Regions from separate parts of the Bifidobacterium sp. MSK.17.10 genome, predicted to be linked through region 1. Evidence: riboswitches for the same ligand, from Rfam matches in the RefSeq annotation. Region 1 holds a riboswitch; each other region holds the start of a gene.

Region 1 (10,455 bases):
CGCTGCTTGATGGTCACGCGTGGTTGGATTTGGATGTGCCGGATGCGTTGCGTGACGCGGCGGATCCGTATGATGTGGCCACCCGGCAGCGGTTGCTTGCCGATGGCGTAAGCCCAGTGTATTGGGATTACGCGTTCTATCAGGGGCACTGGTATTCGTATTTCGGTGTGGTTCCCGCGTTGTTGTTGTTCCTGCCGTATCGGGCGGTCACATCGTTGTTCGTCGATGGCGGGCTGATGATGCCCTGCGGTGCGGCCGTGCCGCTGCTGATGCTTGGTTTTCTGGTATTCGGATGTCTGCTGGTGATTCGTGTGATATCCCGAATTCGTCCGAATGCGCCGTTGGCTGCGGTCAGTATGCTGTGCGTGTTCATGCTGTTGGCTTCCAATGGTTTGTATCTGTGGTATCGGACGAATTTCTATTCGGTGCCGATCGCCGCCTCCCTGTTTCTGAGCGTGTTGGGATTGTGGCTGTGGTTGGGCGCCGCCAAGCGGGTGCCGGTGTCAGGCGATCGGATTCGTGAGGTTGATGGCACGCAGTCGTTGTCGTTGCCCCATCTGGCTGCAGGCTCGATGTGCATTGCGGCCAATCTGGGGTGCCGTCCGCAGTTCATTCTCGTGGCGTTGCTGGCTTTCGTAATATTCTGGCCGCAGATTCAGTCGATTTTCCGTCACGCCTCCAATGATTCCTCCCTTCCCCATATGTCGGTCTGGCGTCTGATGCGCGCGCCGTTGGCCGCATTGCTTCCCGCGTTGATTGTGATCGTTCCTCTGCTGGCGTACAACGTGGTCCGGTTCGGATCACCGCTCGACTTCGGCACCTCATATCAGATGACGGTCACGGATATGACCAGTTATCGGCAGCCATTGTCGAATCTTGCGCTGACCGTCGCATATTACCTGTTCCTGCCGTTGCGGTTCACGGATGCGTTTCCGTTCCTCGCCGTCAATCCGGCGCCTCTTCCCACTTGGGGATTTACCGAGGCAATGCCTGGCGGCTTATTCACGATAGCTCCGTTGACGTTGGCCGCGCTGGCCTGCCCGTTCCTCTACCGGCGTATGCGCAAGGCCGGGCGCACGAACACATGGCTGTTGTTGACATCCAGCCTGGCATTGGGATTGCTGCTTGTGGTGATTGACTCCCGCATGGCTGGTTTGGGATGGCGGTACATCGCCGATTTCGGATGGCTGTTTGCCTTGGCCGCGTTGCCTTCGTTGCTGATCGTACTTGATTGCGGCAAGCCGCGTCTGCGTTGGGTATGTCGTGCCGGATTCCTCGCGCTGCTGCTGTTCACGCTGGTTGTCGCGCTGATGTCGTTGTTCCTGCCCGGGCGTGACGATGAGATGTTGCGCAACAATCCCGCCCTCTATCTCGACGTGCAGTCCTGGTTCATGTTGGGTTGACGTCCGACATAAGCTACATCCAGTAAAAATTCAGGTTTCTTTCCTGATTCATATAGCAGTTTTTCCGGTTTGCTCTGAGTTTCATCGGCAATCATAGTGATTGTCATCATTGTTGCTTTGAGTTATGTTCCGGGGGTCGCCGACCATGAAACCGCTTTCGCCGCCACGCAACCATCCTCAGGCCGCACGTTGGATGCCAAAGGCGACATCGTGCTGCTCACCACCGAACTGGGCCGCGACGACAACGCCGTGCAGGACCAAGTCGTCAAACTCGATGCCGAAACCAGCAGTGTGACGCGACTGTTGGATTTCGGCAGCCTGTTCGCCGATTACAAGGCGTCCGCCACGCATGCGGGCACGGACGATTCGGATGAACTGCCGGTGAACCTGCGCGCGGTTGCGCCTGCGGTTCGTTACAATCGGCGGTATGGGTTTCTTCGATTCGCTGTTCGCCGGTAAACATTCCACACCGGCTTCGTCCGTCACGTTCCATCTCGACCAGGCCGCCCACATGTACGAGGACGGCAATATCGGCTTGGAAGCCACCACGCTTGATATCACACCTGACAGCAAGCGTGTGGCGATAATCGGCTTGAACGGCGCAGGCAAGACCACGCTGCTGAAGTTGCTGGACGGAGCGTTGGCCGCCACGTCCGGAACGGTCCGCATCGAAGCGGACGGTACCGCATACGACCCCGCCGTGAAACGCAATCTGAAGCATGTCGAGGATCTGGTCGGCCGCGTGCGGCGCGAAGAGATTCCGAACGCCTACTACAAGGCGGCTTCGATTCGTGAGGCGATCGACCTGCCGTTGAAGAAGCACAAGGTGCCGGAAAGCGAACGTCAGGCGATCATCGGCAATCTGTTCGCGCATTTCGACTTGGCTTCCGTGGCCCGCGAGCCGGCCTCCGCTTTGGATAGCGAGAAGCGGCATCTGCTGGCGATCGCGGCCGCGTTGAGCTTCTCCCCCGCTGCGATCGTCGCCGACGAGCCGACCAAGGGATTGGACGAGGTGGCGTCGGCGCGCGTGGCGAAGGCCCTGTTCAGCTATGACAAGCAGGTGGTGTTCGCCACGCATGACACGGATCTGATCGTCCGTCCGGAATATGCGATCGGCCGCGTGCTCGTTGTCGACGACCATCGTGTGGTGTTCGACGGCGTGCCTCGTGAGGCGGTCGATTTTTACACGGATTTGGTTCGTTCGAAGTATGAGGCGGCGAAGGGCGACAGGGCGTAGAAGAGATTTCGGACTCGGCAGTCCGTTCAGCCGATCAGTTCGTTGACGGTGTCGATCACCACGTACACGTTATGCCGGAAATCGTCCGGTTCGGGCAGTAGTGAGATGGCCAGATAGCCGTTGGAGGTCATGTCGAAGAAGTAGCCGGGCTGTCCGGATACGCCGTGGCGTTCGATCATGTGCAGCACCAGCTCGTTCTCGTCGAGCACGCTGGGCACGCGCAGCAGTACGTTCCATCCGCCTTCGGCACGCAATACGCTGACAAGACCTTGCTCGTCCGCGTCGAGCATGGCATGCAGTGCTTTGAGATTGCCGCGCACACGTTCCTGCACGCGCGCGGTCTGCGATGGCGCCGCTTCAAGCAGTGCGGGAATTTGTTTTGCGACGATCTCGCTCATGGGCAGATAGTCGTCGGCGATCACGTCGAGACGACGCTTGGCTTCCGTCACGTCTTCTGCCGGTCCGGACACTTGGATCCAGCCGACTTTGGCATGCGGTGCGGCGAGCATTTTCGAAAAACCGTCCAACGCGAATGTGAGCGCGCCACGCTCCCCCGCGAGTCGTGCATTGCCTTCGAATGGTTCCAAATCGTAATCGTAGAACACTTCGTCGGCGATGATGGCCACGTCGTGGTCCCGGCACAGGCGGACGATCGCCTCGCGTTCCGACGGTTTGACGTACGAACCGGTCGGATTGTTGGGGTTGATGAGCACCAGCGCGCGGATGCGATTGCCGTCCGGGCCTTCCAGCGCGGTTTTCAGTTCGGCCACGTCGATGTACCAGGAGCCGTCGAATCGTTGTTGGTATTCGATCATGTCGACGCATTCGAGGCGTGCGATCGATTCGATGAGCGGATAGCCGGGTTTCGGTGCGAGCACGGCGTCACCGGCATCACACAGCAGTTTGATAAGCCACGAGTAGGCTTCGGAAGTTGAACTGAGGATGTACAGGTCGTCCGGCGAGCAATGGCCGATTTCCTGCATGTCAAGGAACGCGGCCAGCGCCTCACGCGCGTAGCGTTGGCCGCGCGGGTCGGCGGAGTAGATGTCCGGCACAAGATCCGGAGCCAGCGCGTGCCGTGTCGGATTGGAGTCGTTGAGCTTGCCGAGCGGTCTGCCGGCTGTTTTGGCGGTGGCTTCCGCCTTGGCGATGGGATTGGGCTCACTGATGTCGACTCTTGAGGAAAAACGCATGCTCTCCACCCTACTCCATGGACTGCCGTCTTCCATCTGCGGCACATGGAACAACGAAAAAGGCCGTCCGACGAATCGGACGGCCTTGTGACAACCTAATCGGTCAACACATCACTTCTGCTTGGTGCTCGCGTAGTATGCGGCGCCGATGATGCCGGCCTCGTTGTGCAGCTTGGCTGCGACGATCGGGGTCTTGATGTCGATGTACGGCAGGAACTTCTCGGAGACGCGGGACACGCCACCGCCGACGACGAACAGCTGCGGGTCGAAGTAGAACTCCATGAGGGAGTAGTACTTGGTCAGGCGCTTCGCCCACTTCTTGTAGCCCATGTCGAGCTTCTCGCGGATGGAGGATGCGGCGTACTTCTCCGCGTCGCCCTTGCCCTTGAGCAGTTCCAGATGGCCGAGCTCGGTGTTCGGAATGAGCTCGCCGTTGAAAATCAGCGCGGTGCCGATGCCGGTGCCCAGCGTGGTGGCGATGACGAGGCCATCCTGGCCCTTCGCGGCGCCGAACTGCTGCTCGGCAAGACCGGCGGCGTCAGCGTCGTTCACCACGGTGACCGGACGACCGCAAGCTTCGGAGAACACTTCGGTGACGTCCACGCCGACCCAGGACTGGTCCAGGTTGGCCATGTAGCCAAGCTTCTCGCCCACATGAATCGGAGCCGGGAAGGCGATGCCGACCGGAGCGGACTCCGGAACCTCGAAATGCTCGAGCTGCTGGCGAACGATTTCGCCGACGGCCTTCGGAGTGGACACCTCCGGGGTGAGGATCTTCAGACGCGGTTCGGCGAACTCGCCCTTCTCGAGGTTAACCGGGGCGGCCTTAATTCCGGAGCCACCAATGTCAACGCCGAATGCCTGTGCAGTCTCAATCATCTTCAACCTCTCTATCAAGGTATGTTATGGGTGTATTCGAACCGATACGTGTTATGATAACTCGCAACATGCCCAAAATCGCGCGCGACATGCACAAATGGTGAGAACGATTGCACAAATTGTAATACTTAACCGAGTAAATATTTCATCGCCTGTTTTGCAAACGATTCGTTCCACGTCGGTAGAGGCTCCGACGTGGGACGAATCGTCAATCGCGTGATCGCCGCGCGTTGGGAAACGCGTGGGCCACGGTGTTACTTCAGCGGCGGCATCGGCTGCCATTCCGGATCATGCAGCAGCTTGCGCGAATCCCACCATCCTTTGGCGATCTGAACGATGCCAGTCTTGAAATGCTCGCGGTCCACCATCGTCAGTCGAATCACTTCCTTGACCGCGGTCAGCACCGTACCCAGGCCGAACAATAGCGGACGGTAATCGCCGTACGTCATGAAGTATCGGGCCATGTAGCCGCGGTTGCGCATGATGTGGTAGCGGTTCATGTCGGAAGTGGAGTTGAGCTGGCGCACGCCGGCGATGTCCCAATTGCCGATCTCGCGCGTACGGCGCAGCACCACGTCGGGCACGACGATCGGATTGGTGACCTTGCTGGCACGATAGCCGTACATCGTGTCGTCCCAATAGATGAAGAAACGCGGGTCGGGCAGACCGATCTTCTCGACGATGTTGCGGCGGAACAGGCCGCCTTCGAAGCACAACGTGTCCATCACGCGATAGCCAGCCGGGCCGAACGCAGCCGGTGCGATCGGGTTCGGAATGCCGAGCGGGACGATGAAATCGTACTGCCAGTAGAACGGACCGCCATCATAGTCGTAGCGGCTTCCCTGAATCACGTCGTGCCGATCGGTCCACTTGGCCAAGCGCTCGATGCCTTCCGGCATGACGGCGACGTCGTCGTCCATGACCCAGAACCATTCGGCACCCAGCTCGTACGCCTTCTTCACGCCTGCGGAGAAACCGCCCGCGCCTCCGAGGTTGTCGGTCTGCGGCGCGTAGACCACGCGGTTCTCGTTGCCGGACAGGTCGGCCACGGTGGTGCCCCACTGCGCGGTGAGCTTGGCGCTGAATTCTTCGACCATGCCATGGGTCTTGTCACTGTGCTCGTTGTCCACGACGATGATGCGCCACGGGGCGACGGTAAGCTTCTCGATGGATTCGAACAGGGTGGCGAGCAGCTGCTGGCGCTTGTAGGTCACCACGACGATAGCCAGCTTTTCGATGGTCTTCTTCGCAACTTGCTTTTCAGTCATACGTTCCATTCTTGCACCGGCCCTCAACCACACATCGGCCATGTTCGATATGGAGCCGAGCACGGGCATAATCCCGCGACAAATATGGACAGAACCTTGCACGGCACGAACTTGTTTGCCATAATGAACCGCGTATGCAGGGGAATCCGTATGACGGATTGAGATGGGCGTGGACGTCCGAACCCTTTGAACCTGATGGTTGACACCAGCGTAGGGAGGCATGGCCATATGGCTGATGTGATTTCCGTAACCAATTCCGATTCCGCGTTCGACGCTTCGAAGGGCGTCACGCGAACCAATCTTCCCCCATTCGCGCAGCGGCTGCGCAAAGCCGCCGACCTCGTATGGGAGGAAGGCTACAGGCAGCCGTTCATCCGCGAACTGGGCGAAGGCACTCTGCCGCGCGAGAAGTTCGCGTTCTATCTGCTGCAGGATTTCCGTTATCTTAACGACTACGCCAGAGTGCATGCTTTGGGACTGGCCAAAACAGACGATCCGGAGATCATGGCGTTCATGCTCAACGTGCAGAACGGCGCGTTGAATGTGGAGTCGACCGTGCACCGCACGTATCTGGCCAGCTACGGCATCACCGACGAGCAGATGAACAACGTGCGCCAGTCGGCGTTCGCCCGCGCGTACACGTCGAACATCCTTTCCATCGCCTATGGCAAGGACATCCTCGACATTCTCGTGGCCGTGCTCCCCTGCGCCTGGGTGTACGCGGATTACGGATATCGTCTTGCCCATGAATTCGCCGACACGCTCGATGTGAACCAGTACAAGAGCTGGGTGGACATGTACAAGACCGACGAGTTCTGGCAGGGTTCGGCTTGGCTGATCGAGCATATCGAGAAACTCGCCGCCGAGGTGAGCGAGGAACGTAAGCAGGAGCTGGTCGATATTTTTGTGACCGGCGTTGAGAACGAGTACATGTTCTGGTCCAGCGCGTACGACATGCAGTACACGTGGAAGCCCGAATGGGATCAGGAGAGCTGATTCTCCGGCACGCTCTCTTCCGATTGTTTATTTCCATATGAAGCGGCCCGCCTTCCGATTGGTTTCGGAGGGCGGGCCGCTTCTCATATAACGTTCGGATCGCTATTCGCGCACGAGACGAATGTGCTCCACGTCGTCACGCTGGGAACGACGGTAGAGCACGAAACGGTTGCCGATGACCTGCACGAGTTCCGCGCCAAGCTGTTCGGCGAGACCTTCGCCGGCCTCCTTGGCGGTCAGACCGGAACCGTCGAGCACGGAGCATTTGACGAGCTCGCGCTTCTCGATGGTCTCGTCCGCCTGTTTGACGGCGTTTTCGCTCAGATCGTTCTTGCCGACCTGGATGAGCGGATTGAGTTTGGTGGCCAGGCCGCGCAGCTGCTTGACCTGCTTTTTGGTAAGTGCCATATGTGTTCCATTCCTATCTACAAATACCCGCTCAAGCCTAGCGTGAGGACGGTATTTGCCCATCCGCCCGCAACGCACCGGTCATAACAGCACGCCCGGCACGACCAGTGCGACGAGATAGACGAGCACCACGATCGCCACGGCCACGTCCATGCCGGTGACGCGCATGACACGCCAATGCGTGCGCGTCGCACCTTCCTCATAGCAGCGCGCGTCCAAGGCGAGGCTCAGGTTGTCGGCGTGGCGGATGGCTGCGGCGAAGACCGGCACGACGACCGCCACCATCGCTTTGATGCGTACTACGAACGAACCTGTTTCGACGCTGCCACCGCGCGCCGACTGCGCGTCGATAATCGCTTTCGTTTCCATGCCAAGCGTCGGCAGGAAACGCAGGGCGAGGCTCATCACCAATGCCGTCTCCTGCGTGTGCAGGCCGAATCTGGCGAACGGTGACAGCAATGATTCGAACGCGTCGGTCATGGCGGTCGGTGTGGTGGAGGCAAGGAACATCGCTCCGATGACGATGACCACGGCGAACCGACATGCGTAGAGTATGGCGATGCGGATGCCGTCATCGGTGATGGGAATCGGCCCGAGGCTCGCCACCGTGGTGCCGGTGCGCACGAAGAAGATGTTCAGCAGGCCGCAGAAAACGAACAATGCCAGGAACACACGCACGGAAGCGGCCAATCGGCCTACATTGATGCGTCCGGCCGCGGCGATCACGCCGGTGAACACCACGGCAAGCAGCAATTGCCAGAATGAGCCGATGGCGAACGCGGAGAACATGAGCGCCAATGCGGACAGCATGCCCACGCGCGGATCGAGGCGTTCCAACAGGGTCCGCCGCTCCCCCACGGTCGCGGTGTCCGAGCCGGCGGCGTCCACGGATGATTCCGCATCCGGCCCCTCTTCGCAGGTGGCTTTCACTGTGGATTCCGTGGATTCCTTAGAGTCCGCACGTTTCGCCGGCTTGCCCAACATGATGGTACGGTCGGCAAGCTCGTCCACTTCATCCTGCGAATGCGAGATGAGCAGTATGGTCACGCCGCGTGATTTGAGCTCGTGGATGAGCCCGTGCACGCGTGCGGCGGCCTCCTCGTCAAGACCTGCGGTCGGCTCGTCCAGAATCAACGCTTTCGGCTCGCATGCAATCACGCCGGCGATCGCCACCAGTCGCTGCTGGCCGCCCGACAGGTCGAACGGCGAACGGTCTCGCAGATGTTCGATATGCAGCAGCCGCATGGCCTGCATGGCGCGTTCCATCGCCTCGGACGTATCCAATCCCAGGTTGGAAGGCCCGTATGCGACGTCTTCGGCCACGGTGTCGGCGAACAGCTGCCGTTCCGGATGCTGCATGACGTAGCCGACCGTACGGCGCAGCCTCGTACGGTTTTTGCGATTGAGGGGCTTCGTTCCGCCGTTTGCCTTCGCAGTGGCCACGGCGATGCCGTCGATGACGATCGAGCCTGTCGTGGGTTTCTCCAACGCGCACAGCATGCGCGCCAATGTGGTTTTGCCGGCGCCATTGCGTCCCATCAACGCCACTGTCTCGCCTTTGCCGATGCTGAACGACAGGTGGTTGAACACGTCACGTTCGGCGTCCACGTAACGATACGATATGTCGCGTGCTTCGATGAGCGTTTCGGCGGGCTTATCATCAATGCGTTTCGGTAGGCCCACCGATTGAACCGGCATCCGAAGCCGCTCGTCGGCGGGGCCATCGCCTACGATGTGGCCTGCTTCCAGCTGAATCACACGGTCGGCATGTTCCAACTCGTCCGCATGGTGCGTGACGAGAATGATGGTGGTGCCGCGGTCCTGGAGTTCGTCCAGCACCCGCATGATGTCGGCGCGCCCTTGCGGGTCGAGCATGGCGGTCGGCTCGTCGAGCACGAGCACATCGGAATCCATCGCCAGCATGCCGGCGATGGCGATGCGTTGTTGTTGGCCGCCGCTCATGCGCGTCGGATCGGAAGCGCGATAGTCGCTCATATCCACGGCGTCCAGCGAACCGGAGATGCGCAGGCCGATCTCATCATGCTCAATCGCAAGATTCTCCGGTCCGAACGCCACGTCGTCTTCGGTGACGGTGGTGACGATTTGGTCTTCGGGATGCTGGAACACCGCGCCTATGCCGCAACGGGCGGTTCGATACTCGTCGGCGTGCGCGCCGGACTCGTCGAACACCACATTGCCTGACAATGCGACATATCCCTCATCGGGAGCCACCAGTCCGGCGATGACACGTGACAGCGTGGATTTGCCCGAACCGTTCGGCCCCGTCAGACAGATGCGTTCGCCACGGCGGATGTCAAGGCTCACACCGTCAAGCGCCCATGTCGCGCCGCCATCATAGGTGAATCGCACATCGCGTAGCGTTATGATCGGCGCATTGGTCGTAACCATAAAATCTTCCTTCACCAGCACTGCATGGAATTCTCGGGGAAAACAAGACGGAGGAACCCTCCGGTGGATGCGGACGGTCCCTCCATGTTCATTTCAATGGGAACAAACGAAGCTCAACGGTTCAGCAGGTTGGAGATCGGCTTGTAGATCAGGAACGTGACCACGCCGTGGATGGTGAACTTCAACGCGTTGAACGGCAGGAGCGCCGGCACGATAAGCGCCACGACCTGCGCGGTGGTCATGTGCGCGTAGAACGGCGTGACGATGATGTTGCCGACGATGGCGACGGCGAGCGCCACGACAGCGCCGACGATGATGCCGATCAGCGCGCCCTTGCGCGTCTTGTTCTTTTTGTAGATGAGCGATGCCGGCACGGACAGGGCCAATGCCACGAGCACGGCCATCAGGGTGCCCCATGGGTTGGTGAACAGGTGCGGCACGAAGCCGAGCACGCTGACGATGACGGCTGCGGCCGGTCCGAACGCGAAGCCCGCGACGAGGCAGACGATGCCGGATGGGTCGTATTTGAGCCACTGCACGCCTGGGATGATCGGGAATTCGATGAAGCTGACGGCCATGGACAGCGCCACGAACAGCGCGTACATGGCGATGCGTTTGGTGGACCAGCGGCCGGAGTCGGCGACGCCTGTGGAGTGCGCGTT
Region 2 (10,455 bases), on a different contig from region 1:
CCATCAACCTCACATGCGCCGCGCTTATGATCTGGCTGTTGGAGTTCAAGACCAAGCTCCCTGAGGTTCTTAAGGGCATCCTCCCTTTCTCCTATTTTCTGTGCTACCAGTACGGCGTCACGTCGCGTCCCTATGCGCTGATGGTCGCGGCCATGCTGCTGGTGGCCATCAACTGGAAAAACCGTGACGAGAAACCGTGGCGCGAAGTGCTCAGCATGATGCTGTTGTGTCTGACCAGCTCATATGGACTGGTCATCGCAGGCATGTTCGCGGCGAATTGGGTGGTGCGGTTCGTCCGGCAGGAACACTCGCTGATACGTAACCGGCAACGGTTCGCCGCGCTGCTGGCGCTGCTCGCGGCGGCGGTGGTCATACTGATCGACGTGATGCCCGCAAAAGACGTGTATTCCGGCAATTTCGACATCTCCGGCATGACGCAGCCGGCACCACTATGGATGCAAATTTGCAATTCCTGGCTGCTGCTGCCGGCCGAAGCATTATTCACCTCGACGGTGTCGGATACGAATCTGGTATTCATCGGCCTGTCGTCGACACTGCTGTACACGGGAACCGTGTCATGCCTCATGTGGGCCCCGCTCATCCACATCAGCCGACGCCGGCACAACGCAATGCTGCTGCTGAGTTCATACACAGTGATGTGCTTGGTGTTCGCGCAGCATTTCTCCATGCACCATCTGGGCATCCTGCTGGGATTTTTCATCGCGGTGCTCGCGATTGACTGCGACGAGCGACGTATCAGCACGGACGACTGGCCGGCCTGGTGCATCACCATGGCCGACCGATTCATCGGCAAGCTTGGAGCGAGGAAAGCGCGCAACTATCTCATCACGCTGAAGGCCCTCGCTTTAGGTGCCATGCTCATCAGCGTGTATTGGACGATCAACGCCAGCATATGCGACATACGATACGAGTATTCCTCATCCCGGACGGTGGCCTCGTTCATCAAGACCAATCATCTGGAGCAATACCGTTGGATGGCTGGCTGGACTCGCATCAATTCCACGAATGCGTCCCCGGATGTCAAGGAACGAATCAATCAAGGCGGCTACTGCGCCGATGGCAAGGACTGCATCGACTACACATCGTGGGTGAGCGGAACACTGGTCACCGCCGACCCGTACTTCAAGCGTACGCTCATGTCCAATGCCTACAAAGGGCGCAGCTACATCTCTTGGGAATGGTGCATAGACCCCTATGCCGGCAAACAAGACATCGAAACCTGGAGATCATGGGGCGAACCCGAATTCTACGACACCATCTATCAGCCGTTCTTCTTCAGCGCCCTCGGCTATGACCGGAACGACTACACGAAAATACGCATCGCCGAAACCGTCACGCCATGGAAAGACCAGCGATCGCGCGGTTCCGTGGAAATCTACGTACGCAACGACATCTACAAGAACGTCCTGCACTCCCCTGACACCGGCATCGCATGGCCGGATGGAGCCAAACGGCGGTAGATGGGAGCATCGGTGCATCACACGAGCAAGGTAGTCTGAGAATATGCCGTACCACAACCCGAATTCACGCAGCCGGCGGAATGTCCTACGCATCGTGGGCGTGCTCGTCGTGCTTGCCGTCATCGCCGGCGTCGCCAATTTCCTGCACGCCACCACCAGTGAAGCGGCCGGCAATGTCAAGCCGCAGATCGAAACCATGCAAGGCATCCGGCAGACCGCGCAGGACAGCATCACGTTCGCGCAGGGCCTGGATGATCCGGACCGATTCGCCGCGCACATCGAAACCGTGCAGCAGTGCATGGACGATTACGACCGGCTTGCCGACGCCAAGCAGATCAAGTATCTGCTGTCGGACAATCTGCAGGAACGCATCATCGGACTGTTGTACCGCAACCAGCAGCGCACCATCATCGACAGCATGCGCGTGGCGGCACATAATCTCGACGGACAGACCAAGGAGCTGCTCAGCGCGGTCGACGCGGCCATGGCGGACGATTTCAGCCAGCATGCGGCGCAATGGCTGCTGCAGGTGGACGATCCGACGCAGGCGAACGAGCTCATCGACCGATACGGCAAACAGCGCGCGTATGCATCGATGAGGGAGATGCTCGCCGACCTACGGTCGCTGCACAAACTACGCTCGGACGTGAAACAGCAGGTCTCGACTGCGGTCAGCAATCTGCATAACGCGGAAGCCGCAGCGGCTGCGATCGCCGTGCCCGAACGCAACGGTGATCTCGATCCGGCCGGATGGTACACGCTCGCCACGAACGTGGCATCGACGATGGGCGTGCAGATCGAACAGACCATGGAATTCAACTGCGGCGGCCAGTCAGGTGAGAATCCGAGTGGATTCGTGGCTGCGTATTACTGCCAGATGCCCGACCGCTCGCAGAGGAATGTCGTGCATATGCTCACCACGCATCCGGATTGGACGCAGACCGCGCGAAGCCCTTGGCTGGTGGACATGGTCAAGCACGAGCTCTCGCACCGCTCGATCATGATCTCCTGCGGCACCACGCAACCGACAATCGCAGCCGACCGTACGGAGGCGGTGACGAATTCCTATTCGGTGCTGTTTTTCGGGGCCGACCGCGACCGCATCACGAATCAGCAGCAGGGTGTCGCCGAATACGCGATGGATGCATCCAGCGATCAGCTGGCCACCGCCATCCACGATGGCAATTGCGGGTGAGGTAAGCCAGTTCTCGCTTGGCGACTATTGCACATCCTTGAATTCGATAGTCCAGTTCTTCGCGTCGTCGCCAAGCACATTGCGCACATACTGCTCTAGAATAGTCCGCGCGCGAGCTTCGGCTTGGGCAAGCAACGCCGAATCGGTTTTCGCCTGCTTCAGCATGCTTTGCTGGGCCTTATCAAACATTTCCGTTTTCTCTTCGGCGGTAATCGAAGTGGCGAAACCAGTGCTCACCAGCGGTTTGCTGAACGACTTCTCATTTACATCCGGATCATCCAACACGTGAGCTGGAGGCACGGTAATGATTACTCTATGACCGTTGGCATCTGGACTAATTGTTACTTTATCGGCATCAATACCGTACTTCACGATGCCACTGTATTCCATCCACATACGTTTGTAGCCATTATTGAAGAACCACGATCCCTCATGACTGAGCTTGGCCGTGTTGTGGTAATAACATTTTAATGTGGCCATCTGTGCGATATACGTGGCATTCGAGAAAGTTGGGATAGCTTCTTTCTTTTCCTCGCCGCACCCTACAGCAGAACATGCAAGCGTAGCAACACATAATGCGGCAATCGCACGTTTCATGGAACGATTATTCGTCAGCATGCGCGGTCTCCTTAGTGAGCTTTACGGTCTCGGCCTTCTGCAATTTGTATCCTTTTGCTTCCACGAGATCCTTGGTCAACGCATCCACAGTTTGTTCAAGATTGCTGGCAGCAATAGAAATAATGTCTCCGTTTGTCTTGGTTTCCTGTTGCGCATCCTGCTTGCAAAGCTTGATCACCTCATCAATTTCAACGGACGGATTGTTCTCGAAAAAGTCGAGCCTGCCGCTATCAACCACGACGTCCCCAATAGTCGGCTTCGGCAGAATCGGAGTGACGGTCTTCGCGGTATCGTCCACTTCGAACGTGATATCGCTCATCTTGACGCCAGCAGTCACCGTCGCCTCATATGCAACATGCCACTTGTCCTTACCAGCATTGTCTTTCTTTACAGCAACACCGCCATAATGGAATTTCGCGGTCGATAGATCGTCGATATTCACAGCCGCCTGCAACTGGCTTTCCACACTGATGGTAGATTCGGTCCTTGCATTGTCAAAAACAGGTTTAACGACACCGTTCCACACAAACAGGACAACTGCAACAGTGACAATTGCCGCAACAGCGCCAAACAACACCTTACGCAACTTTTTTGCACTGAGATCGCCGAACAACCTATCGCAAAGACCGCCCCGCCTCCTTCGACTCCCGTCATTTCTCGCCAACGCACATTCCTTTCACGGTTCTCTTCCGTCAACAATTCTATCCCCGCATGCAAATACATAGGGGCGTCACAAACGTCTCAGGAAATAATACGGGGAAGCCCATCTCGTGGAATGATTATCGGAAATAATCCGATATTTGATGACGTTTCATCATAATGAAAATGCCCGCCATGTCTTCCTGCAAGGCAGGACAGCACACATACCACTTACTACTTCCACGCCGGCTTAAACATTCGGATGGGATACTCAAAAGAGCGTGGAAGAGGCGACCTGCTATTCAGCACACGAAATGCTGCAGCCGAACGTACAATGGTCGCCCCATGTCTTCGCTATTCGACGATGCCGTTTTTGGACTAAATCAGCCAATCGGTCACGTCCTCCTCGGAAACAGATTCCGAGAAACGGTGCCCGGTAAGCCATGTACCGCTGCCTGCCATTTTCTGGAGCGTGGATGCACTGTTGCCGATATCGGAGCTGGCGGAAGTGCAGAACGGAATGATCGTCTTACCTGCGAAATCGTTGGATTTGACGGAATCGTTCACCAGCCAAACAGGTGCCATCCACCAAATCGGGAAGCCCAGATACACAGTGCTGCCGGCACAGACCATGTCATGGGCCGGAATCATTCGCGGCCGGCACGTTCCTTGACATAACCGACGAAGCGGTCGACCGCCTCAGGGGTGTCGTGGCGAAAGAACATGCTGGTCTTGGTGTCAAGGCCCGCGATGGTTGTCATCTCGCTGTCGGAGAGCCGGAAATCGAAGATGTTCAGGTTTTCTTCCATGCGCTCCTTGTGCGTGGACTTGGGCAGAGCGACGATGTCGCGCTGGGTGAGCCAACGCAGGATCACCTGCGCGACGGACTTGCCATGTACCTCGCCAATCTTGGCCAGGGTGGGATTGGAGAACATGTTCTGCATGCCCTCCCCGAACGGAGCCCATGCTTCCTGAGCCACGCCCCGCTTGACCATGTTCTTGCGAGCTTCGATCTGCTGGTTGAGCGGATTAGTCTCGACCTGATCGGCCATCGGGGCGATCTCATTGAAGGCGACCATGTCGGCCAGACGGTCCGGATAGAAGTTGCTCACGCCGATGGCGCGGATCACGCCGTCCTTGTAGAGCTTTTCGAGTGCACGCCACGCGCCGTAGGTATCGGAAAACGGCTGGTGCAGTAACACCAGATCGAGATAGTCGGTGCCAAGCTTCTTCAAGGACACATCGACGGACCTCAGCGTGTTCTCATAGCCGTAATTGCTGATCCAGATCTTGGTAGTGAGGAACAGATCCTTACGATCGATACCGGAATCCTTGATTCCTTGGCCGACTTCGGCCTCGTTGAAGTACGACTGTGCGGTGTCGATATGGCGGTACCCGGTCTCGATGGCCTCGCGCACGCAGCGAGGAGCATCGTCCTTGCTGATCTGGAAGACGCCGTATCCGATCTTCGGAATCTCAACACCGTTGGCAAGTTTCACGTATTCCACTGTTTTTCCTTCCATAAATTCGTCGGTATTCAGTGCCGGCATGTATGCCGTTCTGACCCCCAAGATAAAATCCGGTAGCTGCTACCGGTCAAATTACGGCACGCCGGTACTATCTACCGGTATTAATAACCGGAAATGTGACATGATAGGTACAAACAAAAAAGAACAATGCGCCTCAAGCCCGACCCCATCCGGCGGCACCCGCCGAACGTCCTGCCGCGCAGCGTCCGAAAGGAGCCACGTATAGCAATCACGGCAGTGCCACTCCATAAGAACATGAAAACCTATACGATGAAGCAGGCCTGCAAACTAACCGGCATGAATTACGAAGCATTGAAGTTCTATTGCAATTCAGGACTCGTGCCCGGTCTCAAACGAGACCAGAACAACCGACGCGTCTTCGACGCGCGATGCATCGCATGGATCAACGACCTGACATGCCTCAAACGCTGCGGTCTGGGCATCAAGGAGATGCGGCACTACACGCAGCTCTGTCTTGAAGGTGAGTCATCGATACCGGAACGTCAGGAAATCCTTGCCGAAAAACGCGAGCATCTGGAGACGCAATGGAGGAACTGCGTAAAGCCATCGCCTACATCGATGAAAAACAGCGCTTCTACGCCGACGTGACTGCCGGCAGGACGGCATACTGCAGCAACGTCATCGACACGACGCAAAGCGACTGACTGCGTTCCGTAGGTGATTTTTGCGTTCCGTAGGCGATCAGCTTCGAATCCGGACACGAGCAAACGCCTAATTCCAGGCATCTCGCCGATGCTTATCCGGCAGCAACCACCTACGGAAGCCCAAAATCACCTACGAAATCGCGCCTGTCAAGGGACGTAGATAGATTAAGCACTGTTGTAAACATGCGGGGGTGCTTGATGGCCAAGTCCATCAAGCTGAGATAGGCATGAACGCCTGACCCTTTGAACCTGTTGGTTAGGACCAACGTAGGGAGCAGATCATGAGCGATGACTCATCCGCCAATGACGCACTCGGCGCATTGCGTGCCGCCATCAAACAAGCCGTCATGGACGTACGCGAGCAGACGCCGCTGGCGCAGTCGTTCACCAATTTCGTGACCATCAATCTCGTTGCCAACGCACAGCTTGCGGCGGGCGGCACCGCGGCCATGAGCTATCTGCCGGATGATGTGATCGCCACCGCCGAAATCGCCGGATCGAACTACATCAACGTGGGCACGTTGCTGCCGTTCTTCAAGGACGCGCTGCCGGAAATCGCGCGCAAACTGCACGAAAACGGCAAGACGTGGGTGCTAGACCCGGTTGCTGCGGGCATTGGCGAAACACGCACGTTCATTCTTGAATCGTTCCGTGACGCGCCTCCGACCATTGTGCGCGGCAATGCGAGCGAGGTCATCGCGCTTGATGCGATGTGGGGGCTGGCCGACGCCGACAGCACTGATCCGACCACGCGTCCGGCTGGAGTGGAGGCCGTTGACGAGGTCGACGCGGCCATCGACGCGGCCAAACGTGTGGCCCGCCATTTGGCGAAGCACTCCCCCGTCGGCAAGGGCGCGGTTGCGGTGTCCGGCGCGGTTGATCTGGTGACCGACGGCGAGCGCACGTTCCGCCTGCCCGGAGGCAGCGCGATGATGACGAAGATCACCGGCGCCGGCTGTTCGCTCGGCGGCGTGACCGCAACGTATCTTGCCGTGGCCGAGCCGCTGGTCGCCGCCCTTGCCGCGTCGCTGCTGTATGATCGTGCGTCCGAAATCGCCGAAGTCAAATCCGATGGCCCCGGTTCGTTCCAGGTGGCGCTGCTCGACGCGCTGTGGAACGTCACCGCCGATCAGGTGGCCGCGTCCGACATCATCGAAACCAACTGACCGCAACGTTCCGTGGATGGTTTCGCACCATCGCAATCGTATATACGGAATATATACGTTCAGTGCGGTGCGACGGAAAATAACAAGACTTCTTCTGGAGCACTTACCCAAAGAACAACAAAGGGGAAACCAATGAATAATTATCCATTCGCCTCGATGCGCGACTGCTTTGATATGAGCGCGTATTTCGTGGTCGGTCCGCAGGATTGCAAGGGCCGGCCGGTGACGGATGTGGTGGATGACGCGTTGCGTGGGGGCGCGACGTTCATCCAATTGCGCGCCAAGAACGCGGATGCGAAGGATATCACCGAAATGGCCCGCGATATCGCGCAGGTCATCAAGAACAGCGGCAAGTCCGATTCCGTGGCGTTTGTGATCGACGACCGCGTGGATGTGGTGTGGCAGGCGCGCGACAAGGGCATCAAGGTGGATGGCGTGCATATCGGCCAGACCGATATGGAACCGCAGGAGGCTCGCGCGCTGCTCGGCGAGGATGCCATCGTGGGCCTGTCCGCCGAGACCGAAAGTCTGGTGAAGCTTATCAACGAGCTGCCGAGCGGCTGCATCGACTACATCGGCGCCGGCCCGCTACATGTGTCCACCACCAAGCCGGAGGCTTCCGTGGGCGGCAACGACGGTTCCGGGCACACGCTTGACGAGGAACAGATCAACGCGATTTGCGCGGCGAGCGAGTTCCCGGTAGTGGTCGGCGGCGGCGTACATGCCGACGATATGGAGATGCTGGCCCGTTCGAAGGCGGCCGGCTGGTTCGTGGTGTCCGCGATCGCCGGTGCCGACGATCCGGAAGCGGCCACCCGCGAAATGGTGACGCGCTGGAAGGCGGTGCGCGGCGACGCGAAGCACGGCTATGCGCCGCGTGTGAAGTAGTCCGTCGTACAGGAAATCGACAAGCCCGCTGAGATGAGCGAGAAGTTCCGCAAGGGTGGTTCTACACTGTATCAGTGAGCTCAGTGAAGATAATCAATGAATCAGTGAGCCTAATAAGGAGAGTTACCATGACTAGCACATTGCCACCGGTATTGAGCATCGCAGGATCGGATTCGTCCGGCGGTGCCGGCATTCAGGCGGATTTGAAGACCATGCTCGCCAACGGCGTGTTCGGCATGACCGCGATCGCGGCGCTGACCGCGCAGAACACCACCGGCGTGACGATGGTCACCAACACTCCCCCGGAAATGCTTGCGGCGCAGATCGACGCGGTGTTCGAAGACATTCCGCCGGTGGCGGTGAAGATCGGCATGGTGTCCAGCGCCGAGCTCATCACCGTGATCGCCGACCGTCTGACCGCGCACAACGCGAAGAACGTGGTGCTCGACCCGGTGATGGTGGCCACGTCCGGCGCGAAGCTCATCGAGGATGATGCCATCGCGGCGCTGACGTCCAAACTGTTCCCGCTGGCCACCGTGATCACGCCGAACATGCCGGAGACCCAGGTACTGTGCGACTTGGCCGTAGAGCAAGGTGCGGGCGCAATCGACTATGAGAACGGCGAATCCATCTCCACCGAGAACGACATGGTGACCGCAGGTCATCTGCTCGCCGGCCATTTCGGCTGCGCGGTGCTCGTCAAGGGCGGCCACGGCACGCATGACGCGAGTGACGTGCTTGTCGAGCCGGATGGCAAGATCACCTGGTTCCGTTCCCGTCGCATCAACAACCCGAACACGCACGGCACCGGCTGCACGCTGTCTTCCGCCATCGCCAGCCATTTGGCTCTTGGCGAGGCGCTGCCGACGGCCGTCGACCATGCCAAGCTGTACCTGACCGGCGCTTTGGAAGCGCAGCTCGATCTTGGACATGGTTCCGGTCCGATGGACCACGCGTGGAAGTGGCGTTGAACCAAGCCACGCAAACCACGCGAACCACGGCAGCCGTTGGAACAGTACAACAAGTAATCGCACGAAAACACACGAGACAACGCTGAGAAAGGTAATCATGACGCTCGATCGCAACGCAGAAAAGCAGGAAGTGCCCGTCAATCCGGAAACCGGCAAACCGTATATCAACACGCTTGCCGCAGTAGCCATCTCCCCCGCCGGAGCCAGCCCGGAGAAGTCCACGTACGTGGCGCAGGCCGTGGACGTAATCCGTGAATCCGGCCTGCCGAACGAGACGAACGCCATGTTCACCAACATCGAAGGCGACATCGACGATGTGCTCAAGGTGATCCGCGACGCCACCATGAAGCTCGCCGGACAGGGCTACCGCACCGACGTGGTGATCCGTCTCGACATCCGCCCCGGTTTCGAAGGACAGATCCACGCCAAGCAGGAACTGGTAAACGAGATTCTGTCGAAATAACCCCCTTTACAGTGGTGAAACGAAACCATTCCATGTAAAAAAGCACGCTTTTTCTCGAAAAAGGCGCGCTTTTCGTGTTCATTTGGGTATAGTGTTGCGATTATGACGACAATGAAGGAAATCGCCGAACAAACGGGGGTATCCATCTCCACTGTATCCCTGGTGCTCAACGGACGCGACGAAGGCAGGGTAAATCCCGCGCTCGCCAAACTCGTACGCAACAAAGCGACCGAGCTCGGGTACAAAATCAATCCGTTGGCGCGAAGCCTGCGTACCAACAAAACCCGAATCCTCGGCTTCATCAGCGAGGAAGTCGCCACCACACCGTACGCGGGCGGCATCATTCTGGGCGCGCAGGACGCGGCCAGCGCCTACGGCTACATGCTGTTCACCGTCAGCACCGACGGCAAGGCGAGCGAGGAAAACGAGATCGCCACACTGAAAAGGTACGGCGTGGACGGATTCTTCTATTCGAAGATGTCGAACCGCATCGCACATGTTCCCGAATCGTTGAACGAATACCCCGTGGTGATGGTGGACGCCACCGACCACGAGAACAAAGTGCCCAGCATCGAGCCGGACGAGTTCATGATCGGCTACGACGCCACGAATCGGCTGATCCAGGCCGGATGCAAACGCATCGCATACGTGGGTTGCGCGGAAAACATGATCGCGCAGGACGGTCGTCTTGCCGGCTACCGCACCGCGTTGCAGGAGGCCGGACGTGCGTTCAACCCATCGCTGGTATGCAACGTAATGAACAACGGTCCAGCTTTACGCGCCGTGAACAAGTTGTTCGACGACGAGCATCCGGACGGCTTCTTCTGCTTCAATGATGCG
Region 3 (10,455 bases), on a different contig from region 1:
GCGGTATGCGTGGCATGCGCGTGTTGCGCTACGTGCCGCGCATCCGACGAAAGAGGGTCGGTGGAAACCTTGCGAAAATGTGCGTTTCCACCGACCCTCGTCGTGTAATCGCAATAAAACAGTGCGAAACGTTAGTGCACGAATCGTACGAAATCGGCGCGAATCAGCCGATGTAGTCGGCCTCGTTCGTCGGGCTGGACGGGACGGCGTGGTCCTCCGTAACCTTTCCCAGGCCGGACAGGTACGCTTCACGGCCGGCCTCGATCGCATTCTTGAAAGCGCGCGCCATCAGCGGAATGTTGCCGGCGGATGCGATCGCCGTGTATGCCATCACCGCATCCGCACCCATCTCCATGGCCTCCGCGGCCTGGCTCGGCCGGCCGATGCCCGCGTCGATGATCACCGGAACGTTGGAGTTCTTGATGATCACCTCGATGAAGTCACGTGCGCGCAGGCCCTTGTTCGAGCCGATCATCGCGCCGAGCGGCATCACGCAAGCTGCGCCCGCGTCCTCAAGACGCTTCGCTGCGATCGGGTCCGGGAACATGTACGGCATGACCACAAAGCCCTCCTTGGCCAGCTTTTCCGTGGCCTTGATGGTCTCCTCGTTGTCTGGCAGTAGATACTTCGCCTCGTGCTCGATTTCCACCTTCACGAAGTCCGTCTGGCACACTTCGCGGGCCAGACGTGCGATGCGCACCGCCTCCTCGGCGTTGCGCGCGCCCGACGTGTTCGGCAGCATGGTGATGCCCTTCGGAATGTAGTCGAGCAGGTTGTTTTCGGTGGTGCGGCAGCGGCGCAGCGCCATGGTGACGATCTGCGTGCCCGCGTTCTCGATGGTCGCCTTGATGAGGTTCAGGTCGTAACGACCGGAACCGAGGATGAAACGGCTCGTGAACTTGTGCCCGCCGAGAATCAACGGATCGGCGTCTCCTGTGGCGATCTCGTCGTACGCGTGCGCGTCCGGCTCTGGCAGAATCGCCGTGTTCGTGGTGGTGCCGACCAGCTCGTCAAGCGTGGCGTTCGGTGCGGCCGCAACATCGGCGGCTGCGGTGGTGATGGTGTTTTCGGTGCTCATCGTCGGTTCCTTTCGTTGGGGTGTTTGGTGTTGCTGTTGTTGCGATTGCTGTGCTGCTGTTGTGTTGCCGTTGCATCGCTGTTGTGTTGTGTGCAACGTGCGTTTGTAATCGCAATAAAAATTTCGATTACGGCAGTGGAGTAACGTAGCAGTGCGTCAGGCGTCTTCCTCGCCGAGGATCAGTCGCGTGATCATGTTCGCTTCGTGGCAGGCGACCACGCCCACGCGCGGCGCCATCAGGCCGGCACCCGGTACCGGAGCCGTCTCGCCATCGCCACAGAAGTAGAAGTTCTTCGAAACGCGACGCGTGCTCACCAGGTTGGAGCTGCGGAAGCCGGCCATGCCGGACGCGCTGACGAGCTTCTTGCCCGGCAGATTCTCCAGCACCGCGTTGACGAGCATCGTCTTGTTTTCCGGCACGTCGAACGCCTCGCAGATGATGTCCTCGTTTTCGAACAGCGTCGGCACGTTCTCGTCGGTCACCTTGACGGTGTCGATGGTGATCTCGATGAACGGGTTGATTTGGCGCAGATTGCTGCGCAGCGCCTCCGTCTTGTACTGGCCGAGGTCCTTCAGGAAATACTGCTGGCGATTCAGGTTCGTCATATCCACGCGGTCGAAGTCGATCAAGTGCAGGTGGCCGACGCCGATGCGGGTCAGCGCCACCGCGATGGTGGAGCCGAGGCCGCCGCAGCCGCAGATGGCCACGTGCGCCGCGTCGAGCTTGTCCTGCGTGGCGGCGGTGTGGCGGTCGAGCAGGGCCGCGCGGATCTCCTCGCGGCTGACCAGCGTGGCCGGGTCGGGCTGGTTGTCGAAAGCGTGCTGGCGGGCGTCGATCTGCGCCTGCGATGCGGATGGTTCAAAAGTCATGGTTGTTCTCGTATTCTCGTTTCCGTTCGTATGGTTTGTTTCGCTGCTGTGCTCAGCCGCCCTGCACGAACGTGACGATTTCCAACGTGTCGGTGCCCTTGAGCTGCGTCTGCGCACGCTGGGTGCGAGGCACGATTTCACCGTTGAGCTCCACGGCCACGCGGTCGGCGCGCAGACCGCGCTGCTCCACTAGTTCGGCCACGGTGATCGGCGTGGCGACGTCCTCTTCTTTGCCGTTGATGATCATTTCGGTTCCCTTCTGTATGTCAGGCCCCACGAGTGCCGTTCCCGCCGAAACGGACGTTCAGAACTGCTTTGTGGGCTTCCGAGCGTCTGCTTCCGGTGAATCGGACATTCACGGTTGGTACGAAAAAAGGGTCGCCGAAGGAACCGTACCCTATGAGGTGGTGCGCCCCTCCGTGACCCTAATCACGCGATATTCGGTTATCGCGAACGGAAATGAGATGCGCCTCGCGGCGCGAACAACCCGTCTCCTTACGGCGGCATTACCCGCATCAAGTCCTCGGTCGAAGCTCGTCGAGCTCCCTCTCAGCCTTCCGGCTCCCGTTCGGTTGTGCCCTCATCTTCCCGCACCCGCCCGACAACCCGCTCCGCGCTGTTTTGTGCGAGAATGGGTGGCGGATTTTGTAGCGACGGATGTGGCGACGGAAGGGAGACGGTTATGACGACCGCACGAAACATGGGCGAATTGGCGGGATTTGCGATTCCACGGCTCGGCATGGGCACGATGGCTTTGGCGATTGAGGGGCGTCCGGACCGCGATACTGCGATCCGTACGATTCACGCCGGCTTGGACGCGGGCGTGCGATATCTGGACACCGCCTGGTCGTATTACCTGCCAAGCCAACCCGGCACCGGCACCGCCGAAGACCTGGGCTACGGCGAAAAAATGGTGCGCGACGCGCTCGCCAGCTGGGACGGCCCTCGCGATGAAGTGCTGGTCGCCACGAAAACCGGCTATCGACGCACCATGGAGGTTCCCGCTTTTGTTGCTCCTGTGTCCGATTCGCCAGAATCGGACACTCAGGGGCGGGATTCCGAGGGCTGCAGTCGTCGGCCTGGCGGGGAACGCCAGCATTTGCAGGCGGCGGGCAGTCAATACGGGTGGATGGCGGATTCGCGCCCCGAAACCATGATTCGTGACGCCAAGGAATCCGCGCTGCACTTGGGCGTCGATACGCTCGACCTGTTGTATTCGCATGGCCCGGACCCGGAAGTGGCTTATGAGGATCAGGTCGGCGCGCTCAAGCAATTGCTTGACGAAGGCGTGATTCAGTACGCGGGCATCTCCCGTGTTGACAACGCGCAGATCGACACTGCCCGTGAGATGCTTGGCGACAAGCTGATCGCCGTGCAGAACCAGTTCTCGCCCTCGCACCCCGACCCTGAGCATACGATGGAGCACTGCGCGGAACTTGGACTCGCGTTCGTGTGCTGGAGCCCCCTCGGTGGCTTCCTCGACGCGTTCGACCAGCGCGCGTACGACCCGTTCCGCACGGTCGCCGGCAACCACGGCTGCTCCTACCAGCGCGTGGTGCTCGCCTGGGAACTGAGCCGCTACGAGCGGTTGTTCACCATCCCCAGCGCCCGCAATCCTCAGGAGATCAACGATTCCTTCGCCGCCACCGAACTGACGCTCACGCAGGATGAGCTGGCGATGCTGAACGCCTCCGTCGACGCCCGTCGCGGCTGAATTCCGCGCAATACGTACGATTGGCCGCGCCCGATTCCGCACAATAATCGCGATTCGGGCCGCGGCCTTTTTCGTGCCTTCTGTAGCTTGCTCGCTGCAAAATCGCCCTGGGAATAACTTACACTGTAAAATGTTTACACTGTAAGATATTATGACGGCGATTGCGACGGAAGGAGGTGCCGCGTGGGCTTTGAAGAGGAACTGTTCCACGAATTGGCGACCAACACATGGGACAAACGCTCGCGCATGCAGCAGGAGATGGTGAAAGGCGCGAAGGGCGAACCCTTCGCCGTGCAGGAACTCTATAGGAAAGGCCCGCTGACGCCATCGCAGCTCGCCTCTTCAATGAAAACCACCACCGGACGCGTGTCCACACTGCTGTCCGCGTTGGAGAAAAAAGGCCAGATCACACGCGAATCCGACCCCGACGATCGCCGTGTGGTGCACGTGAACCTCACCGAAGCCGGCAGGGAACGCGCCGAACGGCAGCGCGAAAGCATGCGCGAGGCGATCTGCTGGATCTTCTCGCAGATGGGGGAGCGCCGCGCGCGCGAATTCGTTGAGCTCACCGAGGAATTCACCACGTACATGTCGCTGTGCATGCCCGGCAAACCGCGCCCCACGGCGGACGAGGTCAAAGCCGCGTTCTCAGGAAACGCACAGGAAGACGCGTAGTATCTTACGCTGTAAATAATTCACAGTGTAAGTAATCGCAATCCAGTAATCGCAAAAACCGCGAAAAATCGCAAAAACTAATCGTAAGAAAACAAGCAAAACACAAAACAAGAGAAGGAACCAAGCATGCTTCGCATCGTACGATACCTCTCCAAAGCGGAGATCGGTCAGATGCTCGTCGCGCTGGTCAGCATCGTCGGTCAGATTTGGCTTGACCTGACCCTGCCGGATTATATGGCCGACATCACGCAGCTCGTCGAAACCCCCGGCAGTGAAATGCACGACATCTGGGTGGCCGGCGGCAAAATGCTGCTCGTCTCGCTCGGCTCGGCGGCCTGCGCCGTCGTCACCGGCTTCATCGCCGCGCGCGTGGGCGCCTCGTTCAGCCAGCGCCTGCGTTCGCTCGAATTCAACAAGGTGGAAAGCTTCGGACCGGCGGAAATGAACCGTTTCTCCACCGCGTCGCTCATCACCCGCTCCACGAACGACATCACGCAGATCCAGATGTTCATCACCATGGGCCTCATGATGATCGTCAAAGCGCCGATCATGGCCGTGTGGGCCGTGTGCAAGATCGCAGGAAAGGGCTTCGATTGGACGCTCGCAACCGGCATCGCCGTGGCCATCCTGCTGGTGGTCATCGCCGTGCTCATGCACTTCGTCATGCCGAAGTTCAAGGCCATGCAGCGCCTGACCGACAACATCAACCTTGTGGCGCGCGAGAACCTCACCGGCCTGCGCGTGGTGCGCGCGTACAACGCCGAGGACTATCAGGAAGCCAAGTTCACCGAAGCCAACAAGGAACTCACCGAAACCCAGCTGTTCACCAACCGCGCCATGGCCATCATGATGCCGTTGATGAACACCATCATGAACGGCCTGATGCTCGCCGTCTACTGGATCGGCGCGTACCTCATCGACGCTGCCGACGCCGTCGACAAGCTCACCACCTTCTCCAACATGGTGGTGTTCTCCAGCTACTCCATCCAGGTCATCATGAGCTTCCTGCTGCTGAGCATGGTGTTCGTGCTCTGGCCGCGAGCCGACGTGTCCGCGCAGCGCGTGCTCGAAGTCATCGACACTGAGCCGATGGTCACCGACGGCACGCAGGACGCGGGCAAGCCGGGCGAGGAAGGCGAAATCGAATTCCGCAATGTGAGCTTCGCCTACCCCGACTCGCGTCACGCCATGCTCGAAGGCGTCAATTTCAAGGCGAAGAAGGGTCAGACGGTGGCGTTCATCGGCTCGACCGGCTCCGGCAAATCGTCCCTCATCAACCTCGTGCCGCGTTTCTACGACGCCACGCAAGGCGAGGTGCTCGTCGACGGCGTCAACGTGCGCGACTACAAGCTGAAGGCGTTGCGCGACAAGATCGGCTACGTGCCGCAGCAGTCGTTCCTGTTCAAGGGAACGATCGCCAGCAACGTCGCGTACGGAGATACGGACCGCGACGACGACACCGTGCGCCGCGCATGCGACGTCGCGCAGGCGACGGAATTCATCGACAAAAAGCAGAAGAAGTACGATTCCGGCATTTCGCAGGGCGGTTCCAACGTTTCGGGCGGGCAGAAGCAGCGTCTGTCGATCGCACGCGCCGTCTACCGTCATCCGGAAATCCTGATCTTCGACGATTCCTTCTCCGCGCTCGACTTCAAAACCGACCGTGCCGTACGTGACGCGCTCGAAAAGGAAGCGAAGGATTCCACGAAACTCATCGTCGCGCAGCGCATCGGCACCATCATGAATGCCGACCGCATCATCGTGCTCGACGACGGCAAAGTGGTCGGCCAGGGCACGCACGAGGAACTGCTCGACACGTGCGAAGTGTATCGGCAGATCGCCGAATCGCAGTTGAGCGAAGACGAACTGAAGCGCTGAAAGGGGGAGACATGCCAAGAGGAATGGGACGCGGACGTGGGGCCGTGGAAAAGCCGAAGGACTTCGGCGGAGTGATGAAGAAGCTCGTGAAATTCTGCAGCCGGTACATTCCGGTGATGATTCTCGCGCTGGTTCTGGGCGCTGCCGGCACGGTGTGCCAGATCATCGGCCCGGACAAGCTCAAGGACATGACCAACGAGATCACGAAGGGTCTGCCGGCCATGGTGCACGGCAAGCCCGTCATGAATTCGATCGATATGGACGCGGTGTCGCGCATCGCATGGCTGCTCGTCGCGCTGTACGTCGGGTACGCGCTGCTGAGCTACCTGCAAAGCTGGCTGATGGCCAACGTCACGCAACGCACGGCACAGCAGCTGCGTGAGGCGATCAGCCAGAAAATCAATCGCCTGCCGCTGAAATATTTCGACAAAGTCAGCTACGGCGACGTGCTGAGCCGCATCACCAACGACGTCGACGCGATCGGACAGACGCTCGGCCAGTCGGTCGGCTCGCTGATCACTTCGATCACGCTGTTCTTCGGCGCGCTCATCATGATGTTCTACAACAACGTGACCATGACGCTGTGCGCCATCGGCTCCGCGCTGCTCGGCCTGATCGTGATGGGCCTGATCATGAAGGTCTCGCAGAAATACTTCGCCCAGCAGCAGATCGCGCTCGGCGACGTGAACGGGCACGTGGAGGAGATGTACTCCGGCCACACCGTGGTCAAGGCATATTGCGGCGAAGAGGACTCCATCAAGCGCTTCGAAAAGTACAACAACGACCTGTACGTTTCCGGCTGGAAGAGCCAGTTCCTGTCCGGCCTGATGATGCCGCTGATGAACTTCATCGGCAATTTCGGCTACGTGGTCGTGTGCGTGGTGGGCGCGGCGCTCGCCATGGATGGCAAGATCGAATTCGGCGTGATCGTGGCGTTCATGATGTACATCCGCCTGTTCACCCAGCCGCTCTCCCAGTTCGCGCAGGCCTTCCAGAACCTGCAGCGTTGCGCGGCTGCCTCCGAGCGCGTGTTCGGCTTCCTTGACGAGCCGGAACTGGCCGACGAATCCGGCAAGCGGGCGTTGCTCGGCGTTGACGCGGACGGCAAGCCGCAGCCGGTGCGCGGCGACGTGGAATTCAGCCATGTGCGTTTCGGCTACGATTCGGACAAGACGATCATCAACGACTTCTCGGCCTCTGTGAAGTCCGGCCAGAAGATCGCCATCGTCGGCCCGACCGGTGCCGGCAAGACCACGATGGTGAACCTGCTGATGCGCTTCTACGAGATTTCCGGCGGTTCGATTTCGATCGACGGCGTGGATACCAAGTCCGTGCCGCGCTGGAACGTGCACGACCAGTTCTCCATGGTGCTGCAGGACACGTGGGTGTTCCGTGGAACAGTGCGTGAAAACATCGCGTATTCGAAGTCCGGCGTCACCGACGAGCAGATTGTGGCCGCTTGCAAGGCCGTTGGCCTGCACCATTACATCATGTCGCTGCCGGACGGGTACGACACCGTGCTGGACGACAAGACCTCGCTGTCGCAGGGGCAGAAGCAGCTGCTCACCATCGCCCGCGCCATGGTGGAGGACGCGCCGATCCTGATCCTTGACGAAGCCACCTCCTCGGTCGATACGCGTACCGAAGAACTGATTCAGAAGGCCATGGACGCGCTGACCGTGGGGCGCACGAGCTTCGTGATCGCGCACCGCCTGTCCACCGTCCGCGACGCCGACATGATTCTGGTGATGAACGGCGGCGATATCGTCGAGCGCGGCACCCATGAGGAGCTGCTCGCGAAGTCCGGCTTCTACGCCGACATCTACAACAGCCAGTTCACGCTGGCCGAGTGAGGTTGGCGTGCTGACTCGCTAAAAAATCCGGAGGGACCACTCCTCCGGATTTTTGCGTTTTGGCTTCGGCATTTTTATTGTGTTGCGCTGACGGGACGGCGGATTTACCATTGAGGTGACTGACGTCAATCGATTGACGTATTTGAAAATCACAAAGAAAGTGGGCAGTCATGAAAAGCATCGAAATCGGCAAATCGGCAGTGGTCGCATCGCAAGTGGCGTTAGGCGTGATGCGCATGGACGCGCTGGACGCGGACGCGGCGGCGGAAGTCGTGCGCACGGCCGCCGAGCATGGAGTCAATTTCTTCGACACGGCGGACATCTACGGATTCAACGTCAACCGCGACCATGCCAGCTCGCGTGTGCTCGGCCGCGCGTGGAAGGACGCCGGGCTCAAGCGCGAGGACATCTTCCTGCAGACGAAGTTCGGCATCAACATCGACTTCAGCGACCCGAACAACGTGCACGCCACCCGCTACGACTTCTCCGCGAAGCACCTCATCACGCGACTCGACGAGGAACTGGAGGCGCTCGGCACCGATTACGTGGACTTCGCGCTCCTGCACAGGCCCGACACTCTGATGGAGGCCGAGGAGATCGTCGAAGCGTTCACCACCCTGCACAAGGCGGGCAAAGTGCGTCACTTCGGCGTGAGCAACGTGAACCCGTGGCAGGCGGAACTGCTGCAATCCTGGCTCGGAGACGACCCGGCCATGAGGCTCGAGGCGAACCAGCTGCAGTTCGGTCTGATGCACGCGCAGATGGTCAGCGACGAGCTGATGACCAATTCCGGCGCCGAAGGCATGGTCGTGGCCAACCATTCGGACGGACTGCTGTCCTACTCGCGACTGCGCCACATGACCATCCAGGCATGGAGCCCGTTCCAGTCCGGCACGGAATACGGCCCGTTCGTAGGCAACGAGCACTTCCCGGAGTTGAACAAGGCGCTGGACGAAAAGGCCGCCAAGTACGGTGTGAGCGCCAACGCCATCGCCACCGCATGGGTGCTCAGGCATCCGGCGAAGATTCAGATCGTGCTCGGCTCGATGAACCCCACCCGACTGGGCGAAATGCTCGACGGCGCGGACATCGACCTCGACAAGCAGGATTGGTGGGACCTGTACGTAGCCGCCGGCAACCTCATTCCGTGAGTTCTGTTGGAAATCAGAAGAAGCGGCCGGGGAAACCGGCACTGATGGTGGCGTGACGGTCGGCGCCCAACGTGGCGCAATCGAAAGCGAAAGTGCTGCTCAGCTCGCTCGGATCCGCAACGAACAGCGCCGTAGCCAACCCGTCCGCCACCGCAGTCGGATAGCCGCCAAACGACGCGGATCGCACCGCAACCCAGGTGGCCTCCGTCTGCTGCACGGGCAGGCCGTCGATGGCGTTGAGCAGGTGGTGGATCGCCAGATGCGTTTGCTCGCTGACCGCCACCTCCCAATGGCGACGGCTGGGCGCGCTCGCGCAGAACGCGCCATCGCTGATCCGCGCGACGCCAACCGCGCGGGACGGATCGTCCGGATCCTCAAGCGCCACACGAATCGGCTTGTTCGTGCGCACCAGCAGATCGCCGCCCGCATCGATCACAAATTCCGGGCCGGCGCTTTTGCGCTTGCCGCCCGAGGTGGCGGGCTGATGCGCGGAGCCGGGCGCCTTGGCCGAATCGGTGAGCAATCCGCCCAGCGAATCAACCAGATAGCCTTTGCCGCACGCGCCGAAATCCATATGAACCGGGCCGCGCGTGACCAACGTCGTACCACCCGAACGAACCACATCCCGACCCCATACGGCCCGACCGTGCAGTGCGCCCAGGCACTCGCCGGCGCCGGCTTCAACGGTGAAACTCAACGCGGGATCGTAGCCGAGGAGAATCAGATCCTCGCCCACGCACGGGTCGATCGCGCCGCGCGTGGCGGTGTGCAGCGCGTCGTACAAATCGAACAGCGGACCGGCCCAATCGGGAAAATCGAAATGCCCGCCGTGCTCGGCGTTGCCAATGCGCGCAACCAGTGAATCGGCGCGGAATCGCGAAAGCACATGCTCGTATTCGTCGATGAATCGTCCTATTTCGGCGCGCAGTTCCAGGGCGATTGGGCGAGGCGTCGAAATCAGCAGCCCCGTGCCGAGCGCCTTGGGGAACGCGGCAGTGTACGGCATGCGATGCGCGAGCGGTGCGAGGGAATCCATACCCACGATGCTAGCGCGTGCCCGGCTTGGCGGAGTTCGTGCCTGGGCAACCTGATATGCGCTATATGTGGCAGATTCCTGGTGTCCGCGAAAATGATTTGCGCTATATGTGGCATTTGTCTCGGCGAAGCTCATGCTTAGGGGGTGGGAATGATACCCTCTAAGCGCGTTCGCCCAAGGGAATCTGCCACACATAGCGC

The links. Region 1 has a riboswitch for thiamine pyrophosphate ahead of tenA (thiaminase II). Riboswitches for the same ligand answer to the same signal wherever they lie in the genome.
Region 2: linked by a shared signal. The riboswitch ahead of KSX58_RS01995 (hydroxyethylthiazole kinase) and the one ahead of tenA (thiaminase II) in region 1 are both predicted to bind thiamine pyrophosphate.
Region 3: linked by a shared signal. The riboswitch ahead of thiS (sulfur carrier protein ThiS) and the one ahead of tenA (thiaminase II) in region 1 are both predicted to bind thiamine pyrophosphate.

The regions. Positions count from the first base shown of each region.
Region 1 covers NZ_JAHOJD010000009.1:51,109-61,563, reverse strand. Annotated here, with positions in the region: gene KSX58_RS08550 (hypothetical protein) at 1-1,403, shown strand, start outside; gene KSX58_RS10495 (hypothetical protein) at 1,521-1,862, shown strand; gene KSX58_RS08540 (energy-coupling factor ABC transporter ATP-binding protein) at 1,831-2,640, shown strand; gene KSX58_RS08535 (pyridoxal phosphate-dependent aminotransferase) at 2,667-3,833, opposite strand; gene ppgK (polyphosphate--glucose phosphotransferase) at 3,945-4,712, opposite strand; gene KSX58_RS08525 (glycosyltransferase family 2 protein) at 4,967-5,980, opposite strand; TPP riboswitch at 6,109-6,215, shown strand; gene tenA (thiaminase II) at 6,209-6,976, shown strand; gene KSX58_RS08515 (YhbY family RNA-binding protein) at 7,079-7,384, opposite strand; gene KSX58_RS08510 (energy-coupling factor transporter ATPase) at 7,466-9,793, opposite strand; gene KSX58_RS08505 (ECF transporter S component) at 9,907-10,455, opposite strand, start outside.
Region 2 covers NZ_JAHOJD010000002.1:122,451-132,905, reverse strand. Annotated here, with positions in the region: gene KSX58_RS02030 (hypothetical protein) at 1-1,481, shown strand, start outside; gene KSX58_RS02025 (hypothetical protein) at 1,525-2,676, shown strand; gene KSX58_RS02020 (DUF4230 domain-containing protein) at 2,701-3,294, opposite strand; gene KSX58_RS02015 (DUF4230 domain-containing protein) at 3,281-3,958, opposite strand; gene KSX58_RS02010 (flavodoxin) at 4,312-4,584, opposite strand; gene KSX58_RS02005 (aldo/keto reductase) at 4,581-5,456, opposite strand; partial or broken gene KSX58_RS02000 (MerR family transcriptional regulator) at 5,718-6,127, shown strand; TPP riboswitch at 6,305-6,418, shown strand; gene KSX58_RS01995 (hydroxyethylthiazole kinase) at 6,409-7,293, shown strand; partial or broken gene KSX58_RS01990 (thiamine phosphate synthase) at 7,426-8,175, shown strand; gene thiD (bifunctional hydroxymethylpyrimidine kinase/phosphomethylpyrimidine kinase) at 8,310-9,152, shown strand; gene KSX58_RS01980 (thiamine-binding protein) at 9,250-9,615, shown strand; gene KSX58_RS01975 (LacI family DNA-binding transcriptional regulator) at 9,718-10,455, shown strand, end outside.
Region 3 covers NZ_JAHOJD010000003.1:146,802-157,256, forward strand. Annotated here, with positions in the region: gene KSX58_RS03375 (thiazole synthase) at 164-1,078, opposite strand; gene thiF (sulfur carrier protein ThiS adenylyltransferase ThiF) at 1,235-1,948, opposite strand; gene thiS (sulfur carrier protein ThiS) at 2,001-2,195, opposite strand; TPP riboswitch at 2,423-2,526, opposite strand; gene KSX58_RS03390 (aldo/keto reductase) at 2,631-3,662, shown strand; gene KSX58_RS03395 (MarR family winged helix-turn-helix transcriptional regulator) at 3,846-4,337, shown strand; gene KSX58_RS03400 (ABC transporter ATP-binding protein) at 4,464-6,215, shown strand; gene KSX58_RS03405 (ABC transporter ATP-binding protein) at 6,227-8,068, shown strand; gene KSX58_RS03410 (aldo/keto reductase family oxidoreductase) at 8,239-9,219, shown strand; gene KSX58_RS03415 (FAD:protein FMN transferase) at 9,233-10,255, opposite strand.